DNA from 3 places in the Solibacillus sp. FSL R5-0449 genome. Region 2 is predicted to be linked to each of the others. Evidence: riboswitches for the same ligand, from Rfam matches in the RefSeq annotation. Region 2 holds a riboswitch; each other region holds the start of a gene.
What was found. A riboswitch is a leader RNA that binds a small molecule or an ion and turns the genes downstream of it on or off. The one in region 2 is predicted to bind thiamine pyrophosphate.

Region 1 (5,611 bases), 720 kb from region 2:
CAGCATTTGGACCATATCATCAAAAAGAAATCATTGATTTTACTAAACTCCATGAACATGGAATTTTTGTTGTTTCCGGTGCAACTGGAGCGGGAAAAACGACTATTTTTGATGCGATTACGTTTGCACTTTATGATTCGGGCAGTGGGGAGGATCGTGAAAAATCACTATTTTTACGCAGTGATTTTGCGGATGAATCGGTAGATACGGAAGTCGAGCTAGAATTTGAAGTGCGTGGTCGCCTTTACCGTATTTGGCGGAAATTTGGTCATGATGGTGCAAGTGCAAAGCGCGAGTTTTTTGAGATTACGGATGGGGTTATTGTACCCGCTGTTGAAAAGTTTCAAGTAAAGCTCATTCAATCAAAAGTTGAAGAACTGATCGGTCTGACACAGTCCCAATTCAATCAAATCGTCATGCTGCCACAAGGGGAATTTCAAAAGCTTCTCACATCGGAATCTAAGCATAAAGAAGAGATTTTCCGGAAGATTTTCAAAACGGAACGCTTCACGAAAATGGTGGAACTGCTGAAAGAGAAAAAGAATATTGCCGAAAAGCATTATGAACAAGCAAAGATGCAGCAGGACAATACAATCCATGAAATCCGGTCCCGACTACCGCATCGAGAATCGGAACTGTTTTCTTCGCTGAACAATGATGTCATTAATCTGTATCAAGTAAAGAGTGCTTTGCAGACAGAACAGCAATACTATGAAGATCAGTGTACCACATTAAAAGGGGAATATGATGCTTCAAAGAAGGAATTGCAAAAATTAGTTAAAACATTAAATGAACAAAGATTGTTAAATGAACGGATTGAAAAGTTTTTAATACGGAAAGAGCGCCTTGAAGAATTATTGCACCAAAAGGATAAAATACAAGCAGAACAACAGAAGCTTGTCCTTGCCAAAAAGGCGAATCAGATCGAACCGTTAGAACGTGAATATGAGAAGGTAAAACGACAGCTTGAACAAGCGGAAGTCACCTTACAAAAAGCAAAGACGGACTATGAACGTGCACAGGCACAACTTCAGCAGGCGACAAATCATTATCAGGAGCAAAAGCAGCAAGAACCATTGCTGGACAACTATACGAAATCGATTTCACAGCTCGAACAGCTTGTTCCAATTTATCAGTCGATTAATACACAACGTGAAAATGTGTCTAAGCTTGCAGAAAACCAAAAAAACGCCAAGCAGTTATTTGATAAGCTGCAAAACGAAGCATTGTCTTTGAAAGCAAAACAACAACAGCAGCAAGCCATTATAAATGAGCTGGAAGATGCGACAGTGACATACCATGAAACATATGAAACACATGCTGTATTAACACGAAAAATTGAAATGGCTAAAGAAGTAGCTGCAATACAAATGAATGTCGATTCTCTAGTAAATCAGCTTGCCGGTAAGAACCAAATTGCTGATGAAGCACAGCAAAAGCTGAAAAATATGGAGCAGCAAATACGCAGCAATCATGCAGCCTTTCTAGCAGCATCATTACACCAGGGGGAAGCCTGTCCTGTATGTGGAAGTACTGAACATCCAGCTATTCATAACAGTGAAGCGGTTGTCATTGATGAAGCTGCACTGGCACAACTGCGTCAAGAGGCCGACCGAACGATGCAAAGCTTTTACCAGGTTACTTCAAAGCTGGATGTTGAAAAGGCAACATTGGATCAGAAAATAAGTGCGCTTCAGTTACTTGATGCCCAGCTTTCAAAACTACATGAGTATGAACAGCATTTAGCAGAACTGACAGCGAAATTATCAAAGCAGAAACAGCAGCAGGCACAGCTTGTCACTGAAAAGAAAATGATGGCCCAGCTTTTGGAAAGTAAAGAAGTACTGCAAGGCCGTATTGAAAAAGGTCAGCAATACGTAATCGATATTGATAAGCAATATGCGCAGGAAAAAGGGAAGCTTGAGCAAAGTGAACAGTCATTATTGCCACAGTTTTCTACATTGGATGAAGTAACGCAAGAATTGGCAAACCACCAGCAAAAACATCACCAGTTAAAAGCTGCGATTCAAAATGCCCTTGAAGCGATGCAAAAAATCCAATTGGATGAGAAATCTTGTGAAGTGAACTATCACCATGCCAAAAATCTTGTAACAGAAAAGCAGCAGGAATCTCTTTTAGCGCAAAAAGAATTTGAATCCGCATTACAGCAGGAAGGATTCGATTTGGAAACGTATAAAAATGCATTACTGCCATTAAATATACAGCAGCAAATTCAGGATGCGGTTGAAGCATATAAGCAAAATGTCCACACATTATCTGTTCAAATTGCTGAGGAAGAACCTTTGCTCGAAGGAAAAGAACAAGCCGATTTAACGGCAAGTGAGCAACAGATTCATGAGTTGAATGAGCAGATCGAGGCACATTACTCAAAAATGACATTGATCCAGTCCTATGTTGAACAATGTAAGGAGACGCGCGATAAACTCGACCAATCTGCGCAACAGATCGAAAGCTATAAAGAGAAACTAATGCAAGTCGAACATGTTTACAATTTAATTCGTGGTCAAAATGATGCGAAAATTTCATTTGAGCGTTTTGTTCAAATTGGTTATTTGGAAAAAGTGACACATGCGGCAAATGAACGTTTGCGTGTCTTATCAAATGGCCAATACTTCCTTAAATCTACAGGTAGAAAAGAAGGAAATGCGCAAAGCGGACTCAGCATTGATGTATATGACAGCCATACAGGGCAAACGCGGGATGTAAAAACACTGTCCGGCGGTGAAAAATTCAATGCCTCCCTTTCATTGGCATTAGGAATGGCCGATGTTATTCAAAGTGTTCAAGGAAGCGTGCATATCGATACGATGTTTATCGATGAAGGCTTCGGTACTTTGGATGAAGAGGCGTTAAGAAGAGCAATCGATATATTGATCGATCTTCAGCAAACAGGCCGCTTAATTGGCGTCATTTCCCATGTAGCCGAACTAAAAGCAGCAATGCCTGCCATCTTGCAAGTGCAAAAACTCAAAGAAGGCTACAGTAAAACAGAGATTATTATTAAATAAAATAAAAACACATTTCCCTCACGCAAAAGTGGGAAATGTGTTTTTGTTAGCGTTTTGGAGTTCGTCGTGTAGTTGCAGGTTGCGGTGTTGATTTTTTGTTGTCCATCATTTTTTTTATGATTGGGTACACGATTGGTCCATATTTAATTGCTGTTTTAATAAGCTTATTTAATTTCATTAGTAAACACTCCTTAACGAATACATTTCGTATAAAAAATATACCCAAAATAGGAGCTTTCATAAACATTAACGTAAAACTTTAATCGCTAGAACTAAATTCCAAATCGCCAGGATGAACGTAATAACGACTAAAAGAATAAATCCGATAAAATGCGAACTAAAGAAAAAATCCTGGAAACTTAAGGTCAACGTATCATTTAAGGAAAGAACGGAAGTGAAAAGGTAAATAATATACAGAATCCCTAACAGTATCGGTATGAGTTGGGAAATGAATGCTTTTTTAGAATGGCCTTTAACGGCATCATCTTTCGTAACAATAAATATAATTAACGGTAAAATAAACGGTGCAAAATAAAAACTTAAATAGCTTAATGCACTTAAACCTTTCGATTGATCCACTATTCATCACTCCTTCGTATCTATTATATGTAATTCTAGTACGTTTCAAAATAATAGCTGTTGAAAGTTGTAAAAATATTCGTTACAATGAGCATGTTCAAACAATAAAAATTAGATGTACCACAAGGGGTGCCGAGAAAGTCGGCTGAGATTGTGCACGGGATTGCACTGACTCTTTGAACCTGTAAGTTAGCACTTGCGTAGGGATGTGGATAGAATCCGACTGTTCAAACGATAGTCAGGCTTTTGTCCTGATTATCGTTTTTTTACTTTTTCTATCCCTCTTCACTTTTGTTACATCGGATAAAAAGAAAGGGGAATTGTTATGGACAGAAAGAAATTATTAATGATGGTGGAAATTGCAATATTTGCTGCCATCGGACTTGTATTGGATCAAGTATCCTTTAAGATGTGGGCACAAGGCGGATCGATCAGTTTTGTTATGGTACCGATTATGTTAATGGCCATTCGTTGGGGATTAACGGCAGGACTGACAACTGGCTTGCTGATCGGTGTCATGCAAATGATGTTCGGTGCGTACATTGTCCACTGGTTACAGGCAATATTAGATTACGGGCTTGCGTTTACAGTAGTAGGGTTAGCGGCAATTGTAAGAAAGCCGTTATTAGAGGCTACACAATCGCTCAATAAAGTAAAAATGGCACTTTATATTGTCATTGGAGCACTTGTTGGCGGAGCTTTAAGATTTGTTTCGCACTTGCTCGCAGGTGTCGTGTTCTTTAAAGAATATGCAGGCGATGATAATGTATGGGCCTACTCAATTATTTACAACAGTACTTATATGGTACCTGCTACTATACTTACGGCAATCATCGCAGTTATTTTATTCACATCTGCCCCTCGTTTGCTGCAAAAAGTAAAAACAACATAATATATAGAAAATACAAGGCTTGCAGCAAGGGATACTTCGCCCGCTGCAAGCTTTTTCTCCATTTAATAGTAGAAAGTCGTACTAAATTAGTAATAAAACGGCAAATTTTAAAATCCTTGAACAATTACAACCGATTTTAAGTATGCTATAGTTAAGGATAGACATTGTTTAAGAGGAAGGAAGTTACACATGATTGTTACTACTCAAGAAGAAATCCAGGCGTTTAAAAAAATCGGACGCGTTTGTGCTGAAATTCGTGAGGCGATGAAAGCTGCGACAGTACCTGGCGTGACAACGAAAGAATTAGATGAGATTGCAGGCCGTATGTTTGCAGAAGCAGGCGCGGTTTCCGGTCCTAAAGGCGAATACGATTTTCCGGGATATACATGCATTTCAGTAAATCACGAAGTTGCACATGGTATTCCAGGGAACAAGGTCATTAAAGAAGGCGATATTGTAAACATAGATGTTTCGGGCTCTTTAAACGGTTATTTTGCAGATACAGGTATTTCATTTGTCGTTGGTGAAGGTTATGAAGATAAAGAAAAACTTTGTACTGTAGCAAAATCGGCATTTGATCGTGCGATGACAAAGGTTAAAGCAGGTTCGAAATTAAATCAAATCGGTAAAGCGGTAGAGCGTGAAGCACGTGATCACGGTTTAACAGTAATTATGAACTTAACAGGTCATGGTTTAGGGAAATCATTACACGAAGAGCCAAACCATGTATTGAATTATTACGATGCTTGGGATACAACAATCATGAAAGAAGGTATGGTGTTGGCAGTAGAGCCGTTTATTTCGGCGAAGGCTGAGCATATCGTAGAATCAGGTGACGGCTGGACATTCATTACACCGGACAAATCATTAGTTGCCCAAATTGAACACTCGATTATTGTAACAAAAGATAAACCAATCATTTTAACAACTTTGGAAGACTAAGTTATAAACGTGGGAGCACTCAGTGCACCCGCGTTTTTTGTTCTATAAAAACTAGGTATAAACATAAAATAATCAAATGATTCAAATAAATGACTGCAACAATTACCAATTCCATATACTTTCAAGTAAAATATACATAAATAAATGGAGTAGGGGAGGCAGCGCTATT
Region 2 (5,611 bases):
GTTTTCATACGCTGTACCTTTCAGCTTTTCTTTCACATAGATTGATTGGGCATCCGTTACAATTTGAATAGAAGGATCATCCTGTACTTGCGAGAAGTAACTGTGAATGTTAGCTGTTGTTGTCCCTACTGCCTGACGCACATACTTGATTGTTCCTTCATGTGCTTCTTTCACACTTTCTACAACCTCAGTGCTTACTGCGTCATTATCTTTGGCGATTTCACGCACCGCGCCAGTACCTGTTGTCACATCCCAAGCATCGTCTTTCTTCTCTAACTCTAGATCAATGACCCCTAAATGACTGCCGAACTTACCTGCCATAACCATCGGCTTGCCGTTCATTGTTCCTTTTTCAATATCCACATTTGTTATAGAGCTATCCACTTTACCAGGGAATACGCCATGGGCATGTCCTGTAATGATTGCATCCACATCTTCAATTGTAGATAGTAAATACGATACATCCTCTTCGCCTTTTTCGTGTGTAGCATCACCAATACCTGAGTGTGAAAGTACTACAACAACATCCGCTCCTGCTTCTTTCATTTGCGGAACGACTGCTTTAACAGCCTCTACCGAATCATCGACTGTTACTTTTCCTTCTAAATTTGCTTTGTCCCATTTCAAAATTTGAGGTGGTACAATACCCGTTACCCCAATATTTATTGTTGTTTTTTCACCGTTTGAATCAACTACTTCTTTTTCAATCATAACGTAAGGTTTATACATTAATTCCTTTGTCGCTGCATTACGTACATTGGCATTAACATATGGGAATGGCGCATCATCTGTTACTTCATCTAGAAATTCCAAACCGTAGTTAAACTCGTGGTTACCGAATGTCGCTACATCATAATCTAGTGCGATCATAGCTGCAATAGACGGGTGAACTTCGCCGTCTTTTAATTTTGCTACGGACTGAATATAAGAGCCAAGTGGCGTTCCTTGTATTGCATCTCCATTGTCAAACAGCACTGTATTTGGATTTTCTTCACGTGCTTTTTCGATTAGTAGCGCAGTTTTTGCCAAACCTAAACTGTTCGATGGCGTATCTTTGTAATAATCATAGTTCATAATATTTGTGTGAATATCTGTCGTACCTAAAATACGTAGAGAAACCGTCGTATTTGCTTCTACCGGGCTGTATTCTTCCAAAAAGCGCTGCAGAATTTTTTGCATCTGTGCTTTTGTTACAAAATCGTTCGGGCGGATCGTGCCGTCTTCAAAACCTGTCAGTAATCCTGTCCCTACTGCTTTGGCCATTTCCTGGCGATTGCCTTGTCCGATTTTGTTTGCATCTTTAAACTGATCCAATACCTTTTCAGAATATGTTTCCTCATCTTGTAATCCTCTTGCCGCAATAAGAAAAGCATGTGTGCGTGTCAGTTTTTCGTTCGGTGCAAATTTAGTTGGAGTTTTTCCTTTGATTAACTTTAATTCCACCGCTTTTTCAATATACGGTTTAAGAGAATCAGGTACATCCTGGAATTTTACAGTTTGTCCAGTACCGACCTCTACTCCCAATGCATCAATTACGGCCTTCACAAACTCTCCACGTGTCATATCTTCATTCGTAGTTGTTGGTGCCGCTGAAACTGCTGACATGCCGCTTGCTAAAAGTGTTAGCGTTAAGGCCGAAGCAGATAGTTTTTTCAACATTTCATTCACTCCCATATTCTGTAGTGTATAACAGAACTATCATACTAAATTGACAGAATAGTGGAAAAGAGTATTTTGATATAGGCTGCCTCTATTTAAATAGTACTTTTTTGACATATTTTAACTTACAGTATATTTACCGTTTCTTTTATATTATTACTTTGACTGATTGCTGAAATAACAGCCACGCCATTTGCTCCTTTTTGTCTTACACGGAAACTGTTTTCAGGGGAAATTCCGCCAATTGCTACAATCGGAAATTGAGGGTACCGAGACTTCACTTCTTCTAATAACATCAGCCCTACCGGTGCTCTCGCATCATCTTTTGAGGTAGTTTGATAAATTGGACCAATCCCCGCATAATCAGCGCCGTTTTCCATGGTCAATTCCAGTTGCTCCATTGTATGCACCGAAACTCCGACAATCTTATTTTTTGCAAGTGATCTAAACTTTTCGATTTTGATATCTTCCTGTCCTACATGAATTCCATCTGCATCTAAGTTTAATGCAAGTTCGACATCATCATTGATAATGAACGGTACTTTATATATTTGGCACAGCTTTTGGCATTGCCGGGCAAATTGAATGTACTCATCACCTTTTAAAGCATTTTCACCTTTTTCCCTCAGCTGGAACATCGTAACTCCTGCCTGTAGCGCCTCTTCTAAAACAAGGAGCGGGTCGCGTTTACAATTGATTGTTCCCATAACAAAATACTTATTTAAATCAAAAAACATGGACATTGCACAACCCCCGCTGTTCATGATAGGCAAAATGATTTGTCGGGCCAAAGCCGTGACCAATATTGAGCGGATGACGAATAGCCAGTTGCACATATTTTTTCGCTTCTATAATGGCTGCCTCTATCGATCTTCCTTTTGCCATCTCCGCCGTGATTGCTGCCGAAAATGTACAGCCTGTTCCATGCGTATGCTTCGTATCCACTCGCTCTGTTTTCATTTTAAATGGTTGTTCCCCGCGAATGAAAACCGTATCTGTCGCATGCTTACCGCTTAAGTGACCACCTTTAATGACTACACATTCCAGTCCTAGACTTAAGAGATGCTGTGCCGCTGAATTAATATCTTCTTCAGTTTGAATTGTATAGCCAGTCAGAATTTCTGCTTCCGGAATGTTTGGTGTACAAACAGTTGCAAGCGGCAATAACTTTTCTTTAAGGGCTGTTGTTGCCTGCTGCTCGAGTAAACTGGCGCCTCCCTTTGCAATCATGACTGGGTCAACGATTATCGGAATTGTTGTTTCTTTAAGCTGCGCGACTATCGCTTCGATAATTTCTGCACTAAACAGCATACCTGTTTTAATTGCTTTTATATCAAAATCTTGAAGTACCGCTTTTAACTGAGCTTGCACGAAATCAGGAGTTGTCGGAAAAATCCCGTGCACGCCTCCCGTGTTTTGTGCGGTTAGTGCGGTAATGACCGATGTACCAAATACACGTAATTCCTGAAACGTTTTCAAGTCTGCTTGAATGCCTGCACCGCCACCGCTATCTGAGCCTGCAATTGTACATGTAATCATCGTCGTCCCTCCGCTAAAAGTTCTAGTTCATTCAAGAAGTTAGTATGGAAAGTTCCTATAGCTGCAACAGAATTGGCACTCGCCTGTTTATATTCATTGAGCAGAGTTTGTAAGTCATTAAACGGTTCTTTACTGTTTGCAAGCACCGCAGCACAAAAGGCACTCAATAAGCAGCCGCTCCCAGTCATTTTTGTCACTTTTTCATGACCACCCGTTACAAATTCAACTCTTTCCCCATCCGTAATCACATCTTGTTCTCCTGTAACGATTACAATAGATTGATAGTGATTCGCCAGCTGTTTGGCCGTCGCTGCAACATCGATATGTCCATTACCGCTATCAACACCTTTGGAAGTCCAATCCGCTCCCGCAAAAGCCGCCAATTCTCCAATATTGCAGCGGATAACATCAATCTTTAGAAGATAGAGCAATTGTCGTGCTGTCTCAATTCGAAACTTTGTTGCCCCTACTCCTACTGGATCCAGAACAACCGGAGTATGATGCTTATTTGCGCTAAATCCTGCTTCCTTCATCGATGCTACTGTCCGTTCATTCAAAGTACCCAAATTTAAAAGTAATGCACTTGACTGAGCAGCCATTTCTCCCGCTTCTTCGATCGCATCCGCCATTACCGGTGAGGCACCTACCGCAAGCAAACCATTCGCTGTAAAATTTGCGACGACATAATTTGTAATGCAATGTACTAACGGCTGATTTTTATGAATTGCTTGCAGGCTCATTGACATACACCCCTTGTTCCCAGTTTTGCTTCGTCCAAGGCATCTCCCAAAACATCCATTCGTAATAACAGCTTTTCTTAAAATGTTCCTGCAAGACTTTTACCTTTGCTGGTTGTTCTTTCGCATATCGATCCAGCATTGACTTTTGTATTTCAATATTTTGTAGCATCTCCTCGGACGCATAGAGTGCAATCCATTGTTCATAAAGGGGGACATTCGGGCGTGCATCTTTTAACCTTTGCCCAATTTCCTGATACAGCCACGGGCAAGGTAAAATTGCCGCAAATGCTTCAGCTACATCTCCGTTATGCACCGCATTATACATATGGCTTACATAGTTATAGGCTGCTGGAGCCGCTTCGAATTGCTCCAAATCATCCGCTGTCACGCCTAATTCTTTAAACGTTGTACGATGCAACTCCAACTCTGCGTCATGAATAAATTTTGCTGTTTGCAGAAAATATTGAACATCGTCATCCGTAGTCGCTTTTGCAGCTGCAAGAGCAAGAACTTTCGTATAATGTTTTAAATAATATGCATCCTGCAGCATATAAAACTTAAACTTCTCCAGCGGTAAACTTCCATCTGCAATCCCTTGTACAAATGGATGATAGAAGCTAGCCTCCCAATAAAAATCCGTTTCTTTCCTTACCTTTTCACAAAATCCCATTGTTACTCCTCCTTTTTGTTGGCGGAAGCACAAAAAAAGACGCCTCTATATAGAGAGACGTCCCCAAAAAGTGTAAGTACCACTTTTCATTGCTCCCTACGTCCGTATTAACGGCCAGGTTCCAAGGGTCAGGTTTTAACCTTCTCAACACTACTGTGTCCCCCCGCAAATCAAATGCGTGTATATTTGCAAAAGAAAGACTCCACGTAAAGGATACGCGGAGTCAAAGTAAGTACATATGTATAGCGTGTACTTTGCTCCCTACGTCCGTATTAACGGCCAGGTTCTAAGGGTCAGGTTTTAACCTTCTCAACACTGCTGTGTCCCCCCGCAAATGCATTTAATTACCCAGAGTGTAACAAATTAATTCAACCCGGGCAAGGGAATTCGAAAAATTATGAAATTACTACTATATTTAGGGAATCATTCCAGAAAGTAAAGCTATTTTTAGTGCTCAGAAAAAAACGCTATTTCCCCTTAGAGAAAATAGCATCTTTGTTTTACCGCAATCGACGTTGACTATTGTAAATGGGCTACTGTCGATCGTTTACCAGTCATTTCTTGATAAGCCTGCGCATATTCCTCAGCCAGTTTATCAACATATTGCTGGGTAGAGGTAATCTCTTTAATTGCACCAATTCCTTGCCCGCTTCCCCAAATATCTTTCCAGGCTTTTGCGTTATTATCGTTAAAGTTCATCGCAGAAGGATCACTTTCTTTGAGATTATTTGGATCCATCCCCGCATTCATAATAGAGCCTTTCAAATAATTTCCGTGGATTCCTGTAAATAAATTACTGTATATAATATCCTCTGCTGTACTATCCACAATCATCTGTTTATATTCTTGACGCGCAAAAGCTTCTTCAGTCGCGATAAATGGTGAGCCAATATAGCCGAAATCAGCACCCATCGCCTGTGCTGCCAATACGGAATGGCCTCGTGCGATGGATCCTGATAATGCTAACGGACCGTCAAACCATTCGCGGATTTCCTGTATAAGC
Region 3 (5,611 bases), 440 kb from region 2:
CTATATCCCAGTAAGCCTATCAGTAGGATTCATCTTAAAGAGAGATATAAGTTTGCTCTTAATCCATTACAAGACCGCCATCAACGACTAAATTCTGCCCAGTGATGGCACTTCCCCAAGGAGATGCAAAGAATAATGCCACTTCCGCTAAATTTTTTGGTGTTGCCACTCTTTGTAAAGGGGTTATGTTTTCAATCAATTGAAATACTTCTGCTGTTGTCACTTTACTTGCATCCGTTTGTTTTAATAGTCCACCAGACATCATATTGACTGTAACGCCATACTCCCCTAACTCTTTCGCCATGTTACGTGTAAATCCGAGCAATGCTGCTTTAGCTGTTGTATATTCATGATAAGCTACTACCGGATTCTGAAATAAGTTTGTCCCAATATTAATAATACGACCAAATTCCAGTTCTTTCATATCCTCAATGCATGCTTGAATACTATTTAAAGCACCCTTAATCGTTCCTTCAAATTGCTTATTGTAATCGGTCCATTGAAGCCCAAACACATTTTTTTGTGTGAGTGGATTAAATTCAAAATCAATCAATGCATTATTAACAATGGTTGTAATCGGGGTATGAAAATACTCTTTTGCCTTTTTAACCATTTGCTTCACTTCTTGTTGATTGCGGATATCTGCTTGTAAAGCGATAACTTGAGAACCCAAACTTTGTGCTAAATGTTGCGCTTTTTCCTCACTCTTATAATAATTCAGTACGACATTAGCTCCCTCTTTGACAAATGCTTTTACGAGTTCTTCTCCAACACCTCTACTTGCGCCTGTAACTAAAACGGTTTGTTCATGTAATTTCATCATCATTTCCCCCTAATTATTTTTTGTCAGTTGTTTGAATAACCAGACCATTTTCAAACTTCCCATAAAACTCTATCCGTTTTCCTCCTCGCTGGATTTAGATGGACGTAAGTGCAAAAAACGTCTCTATTAATATAGAGACGCCAAAAAAGTGTATACTACACCTATAATTGCTCCCTACGTCAGTATTAACTGTCAGGTTCTAAGGGTCAGGTTTTAACCTTCTCAACACGAATGTGTCCCCCTGCAATTAAAGTATTTGCATAAGAAAAGCTCCACGTAAATTACGCGGAGCCATAGTAAGTACAGAAAAATAGATATGTACTTTGCTCCCTACGTCCGTATTAACGGTCAGGTTCTAAGGGTCAGGTTTTACCTTCTCAACACATTGTGTCCCCCTGCAAATGCATTTAATTAGATTGATTCTATCAAAATGGGTTCAATAAAACAAGTACTCATAAGTTAAACTGGAAATAGCCTACTGTATAGATATTTAATATTACACATTTACCCCAATCTTTATCACGCCTAATAAACGAAATTCTCATTAATTTAATCAGCATCTGTTTGCGTTGCTTTTTCCTATTTAAAAAAGCAATAGAGAAATGATAACGGACGAGTTCAAAACTAAACATGTGAATATTGTATTGCACTTCTAGTGGTCTAACTATATCTCTCATAAATTTATATTATCTTAATTTTCTTTAACTGTGATTCTCTTGTTATCTCTCTTTTCCCGTGGGTAATTTCGTTATAAGTATAATAAGTATGGGACTGCATATTACCTTCTTTTGGAATTGGTAAATGGTTCAAATTCTTTTCGATTTTTAGAATATAAAACTTATAATCTTCCTTTTCACCAAATCCAAAAGTATATTTCCGTTCATTTATATAACCTCGAAGTCGCTCTTTAATATCAGTGTTTAAAAAGCTGATCTGCTCATATATATTTTGTTCTTCAGGCTTTAAAACTAGCTCATTTTCAATACTGTATAATGTATCCATAACACCACCGACTTTTCTGAACGTCATATATTGTGCTTCCTTATATTTCCTCGGATGAGGATGGGCGTGTATTAGATACTTTTTAATCAAATCCATTGTTTGTGCAGCTGGTAAGGATATAACTTCTTTCATTGATTTACCCCCTTCATTAATGCAAAAAATTGATGAGCATATGCTAATAGGTCTTTCTTTATACCTTTAAAATCTTGCTGTAAATTTAGAGATACGACATAAATTGGATTACCTTTAATGTGATAAATATGATTTGGTTGATTTAATGCGGTAGTTTTCGCATAAAGTAACATACCTGCTACCGTTTCACCTGGATCATTTTTCCAATTATTTATATACGTAAATATTTGATAAAGATTACCAGATTTTTGTTTTGCAACCCCACCTTTAAACCTTGCTACCATATTCTCAGAATAAAATTTAGTATCCACTATCAAAGTCATTTTATCTTTCTTAAGTACAAGATCAGTTTGCATAATCGGTAAAGCATCTGTGAATTCATCATCAACATTCCAATGAATTTGGGGGTGAGATACATTATATTTCGTTTCACGTTTGAAAAATTCATAGATGAACTTTTCATATAAAGTTGATAGTCTTTGTTCATCTTGAACCTCTTTCATTAGTTGAGATGTAGAACTTTCATCAAATAATAATTGCTCATATAGATATCTACATACATCTACAATAAACTGGTAGCGAATATCTTGGCGGTTATATCTCACGTTTTTCCATAGCTTCAAATCTAACTCTACATCTGATACCTCTGTAAAATACGCCAGCAAACCGTAAAACAATCTACGCATTTTTCGACTTATTTTATTTGAACGAGATAGGTAAACGAGTGTCGCTTTAATAATTTGATTCAACAATATATTTTCTGAGAATTCATCATAAACCACTGAGATTTTCTTATTAACCAATGTATTTTTCTTTATCGTGGAATTGATATCAATTTTCCCCTTAATAACATTGGAAGTCTCTTCAATGCTTATATAATCTTTACTTAATCCTCCGCGAATCAAAACAGGTATACCAATCATTAAAATTTCTGCGTATAGCTCTTTGACGTCCTCAAACTTTTCTGTCCCGATTTGTTTATACTCAGAAAGACTTAACGTTTGATATGCATAGGAAAGCATATAGTATATATTACGAATAGGAATATTATTATTTCTCTCCATCGTAACAACCTCTTAGTCGCTCAGCCCAATGATTTACCTTCTGCTCATCATCAAACCAATACTCGAATAACTGTGGAATAATTTCATATTCAATAACTTCCTCTACTCGATTTGTAGCATCTACTTTATAAGCATCCCCTACAAAATAGCTATGTCCAATTTGAAAGCCTGTCCCTAGTTCTTCAACAATTTGATTATTTAAAGTTTTGATTTCATCAATGATACGTTTTAAAACGTCTGGATTATTTAATTCATTTACATACAACTTAAATGTCTCATTTTGGAACGCCGGTTTAATTTCAAAAAACGAGAATCTTCTTCTAAGTGCATAATCTAATAAAGCTAAACTTCTATCTGCCGTATTCATCATTCCAATGATATATAAATTCGAAGGTACAGAAAACTTCTCGTTAGAATAAAGAAGATTGATTTGCTCACCTCGCTTATCAGCTTCGATTAGCATCATCAATTCCCCGAATATTTTACTCATATTCCCGCGATTAATTTCATCAATAACAAAAAAGTAATCTCGTTCTGGATCTCGTGCTGCTTTTCTAGCAAACTTCACAAACGGACCTTGTTTCAGTTCAAATCCATCCCCTTCAGCTTTTGGACGGAACCCTTCAATGAAGTCTTCATAACTATAGCTTTGGTGGAACTGAACCATATGGATACGAGTTTCATCCTTCTCTTCCATCATGACATACGCTAACCGTTTAGCAATAAATGTTTTACCTACTCCTGGTGCCCCTTTTAAAATAAGATTCTTCTTATTTTCAAGTAGAGAAATTAGACGTACAAGCTCCTTCTTATCAATAAATACAGCCGAAAGAAAATCATCCATTGTAAAATTTTCATTTTCTTGTACAGTAGGTTTAGATTCAATAAAACGAATGTAGTAATCAATTGAACTGCCTGAAACGCCTTTATATTTTTTGTAGGAATCATCTGATAAAACGATATCTTTTAACAGTTTCAGTTGCTCAATATCTGATTCACCAAAAATGGCAGCTTCAAAATGGCGTTCTATTTCCTTTAATGCATTTACTTTTTGCTTAACTGTTTTATCGTTTAAGCTAGCTCCTGTATCTGTAATTTGATTGGATAACCAAGTTTGAAACTCATTTACTTCAGCAATTTTTGGATCAATAAAATCTTCATTCATTACTTTGTCTATTTCTTGAATAAAATTTGGATAATTATTTAAACATGTTAATGTTTTTTGAGCAAAAGTCTGATGTAGCTCCCACTTTCCGACTTGAAGCCACTTTACTGTTCTTCTATGTTTATACTCTGATGCTTCATAATCGAAGTAGTAATCTCCCGTAACAACTCCGCGTGCGAGAATTTTTTTTATTCCCTCTTTCACATATATGATGTCGCCTATTTTAATGTCGCTATAGAAATCCCACACAGCCTTTGTATCATGAACAGGCCGCACTCCATCTGCTCTTTGCTCTGATATTCTTCGTTCAACAGCTTCTTTTAAACTATAGTTCTTTATATCACCTAAATAGTCCCAACCAATGGCAATTACATTATCGTTGTGAAACTGCTCCCATAATCTAGAGTTTTCACCCGGTGAAATCAACCAATAATTAACGCCTTTATCAATTTCATCTTCTTGATTCGCAATTTTCTTCTCTTTTTTAGGATAAATTAACGTAGGATTTTCAGCATAATATAAAAATATTAAATACGAGCGAATTAAAACACCCCAGTCAGGTATCCCACCTAAATTATCCGGTTTACTTCTTACGCCTCGATTATATTCATCTTCCGCATAATTTTGTCTAAATTGAATTCTTGTTGTACCAAACTTTTCAGGATAGTGAGGCGTACCTCTACCCATCACAAATTTCTCAATATCCTCATCATTTTGTTCTGTCATTTGTTGATAAATATCTTTAAATTCTGAGTAAGATTGATACTCAAAGAAATTTCCTTTATAACCGATAGCTAATCCGAACTTTTCTAACAGTTGTCCAAGTTTTTCAAGATATGGTGCGTACCAAACCCCTGTTTTTTCCCCTAAGTTTTCCGTCACCCAATCTTTATATTTTTCTTTTTGATTATTCACAACATCATTCATAGCCTACCTCCAAAAGTTTTATAAATATATGTATTCTTAAATCATCTTACTATACAATGTAAAATGTTACCAAATAATATACTGAGGAATTCGCGGGCACACTTGTTTTGGCTAATTCCCATCTTGCCTACGAAGTTCAGAACTTACACCCGAAAACACATGCACATTACGAGCTCATTAAAAATATAGGTATAAAACTTATAATACAGTTAATACAGTTATTACAGAGAAACAAAAAAATGTTACACAAACCACTTGTTTACTCTTTTGTCCTCAATTTGTCCGCAGAATTATTTTTTTTTTGCTTTTATTTAACGATATTGAATGTAACTGTATACAAGGAGGCAATTATCTTGAATAAAAGGAATAATAAATTGTTTTTAACCTGTGTTTTCGGTTTTCTTATAGGTCTTTTCTTTCCATTTTCAAAAACAATGGGTCTCTCATTTGATGTCTTATTAGTTTCTTTGTTTGGGGAAGATAGCATTTGGGCTGGAC

Region 1: it holds a riboswitch for thiamine pyrophosphate, as region 2 does, so the genes downstream of both, thiT (energy-coupled thiamine transporter ThiT) here and tenA (thiaminase II) in region 2, are expected to answer to the same signal.
Region 3: it holds a riboswitch for thiamine pyrophosphate, as region 2 does, so the genes downstream of both, MKY27_RS09225 (3-oxoacyl-ACP reductase) here and tenA (thiaminase II) in region 2, are expected to answer to the same signal.

The regions. Positions count from the first base shown of each region.
Region 1 covers NZ_CP150239.1:3,045,633-3,051,243, reverse strand. The annotation lists gene MKY27_RS15335 (SMC family ATPase) at 1-3,029, shown strand, start outside; gene MKY27_RS15330 (DUF4870 domain-containing protein) at 3,276-3,608, opposite strand; TPP riboswitch at 3,724-3,832, shown strand; gene thiT (energy-coupled thiamine transporter ThiT) at 3,934-4,500, shown strand; gene map (type I methionyl aminopeptidase) at 4,690-5,442, shown strand; gene MKY27_RS15315 (polyphosphate kinase) at 5,611-5,611, shown strand, end outside.
Region 2 covers NZ_CP150239.1:2,323,720-2,329,330, forward strand. The annotation lists gene MKY27_RS11590 (bifunctional 2',3'-cyclic-nucleotide 2'-phosphodiesterase/3'-nucleotidase) at 1-1,659, opposite strand, end outside; gene thiE (thiamine phosphate synthase) at 1,785-2,402, opposite strand; gene thiD (bifunctional hydroxymethylpyrimidine kinase/phosphomethylpyrimidine kinase) at 2,386-3,198, opposite strand; gene thiM (hydroxyethylthiazole kinase) at 3,195-3,938, opposite strand; gene tenA (thiaminase II) at 3,916-4,608, opposite strand; TPP riboswitch at 4,685-4,783, opposite strand; TPP riboswitch at 4,850-4,948, opposite strand; gene MKY27_RS11615 (nitronate monooxygenase family protein) at 5,128-5,611, opposite strand, start outside.
Region 3 covers NZ_CP150239.1:1,884,046-1,889,656, forward strand. The annotation lists gene MKY27_RS09225 (3-oxoacyl-ACP reductase) at 59-820, opposite strand; TPP riboswitch at 978-1,076, opposite strand; TPP riboswitch at 1,134-1,230, opposite strand; gene MKY27_RS09230 (hypothetical protein) at 1,505-1,957, opposite strand; gene MKY27_RS09235 (restriction endonuclease) at 1,954-3,021, opposite strand; gene MKY27_RS09240 (AAA family ATPase) at 3,008-5,113, opposite strand; gene MKY27_RS09245 (hypothetical protein) at 5,467-5,611, shown strand, end outside.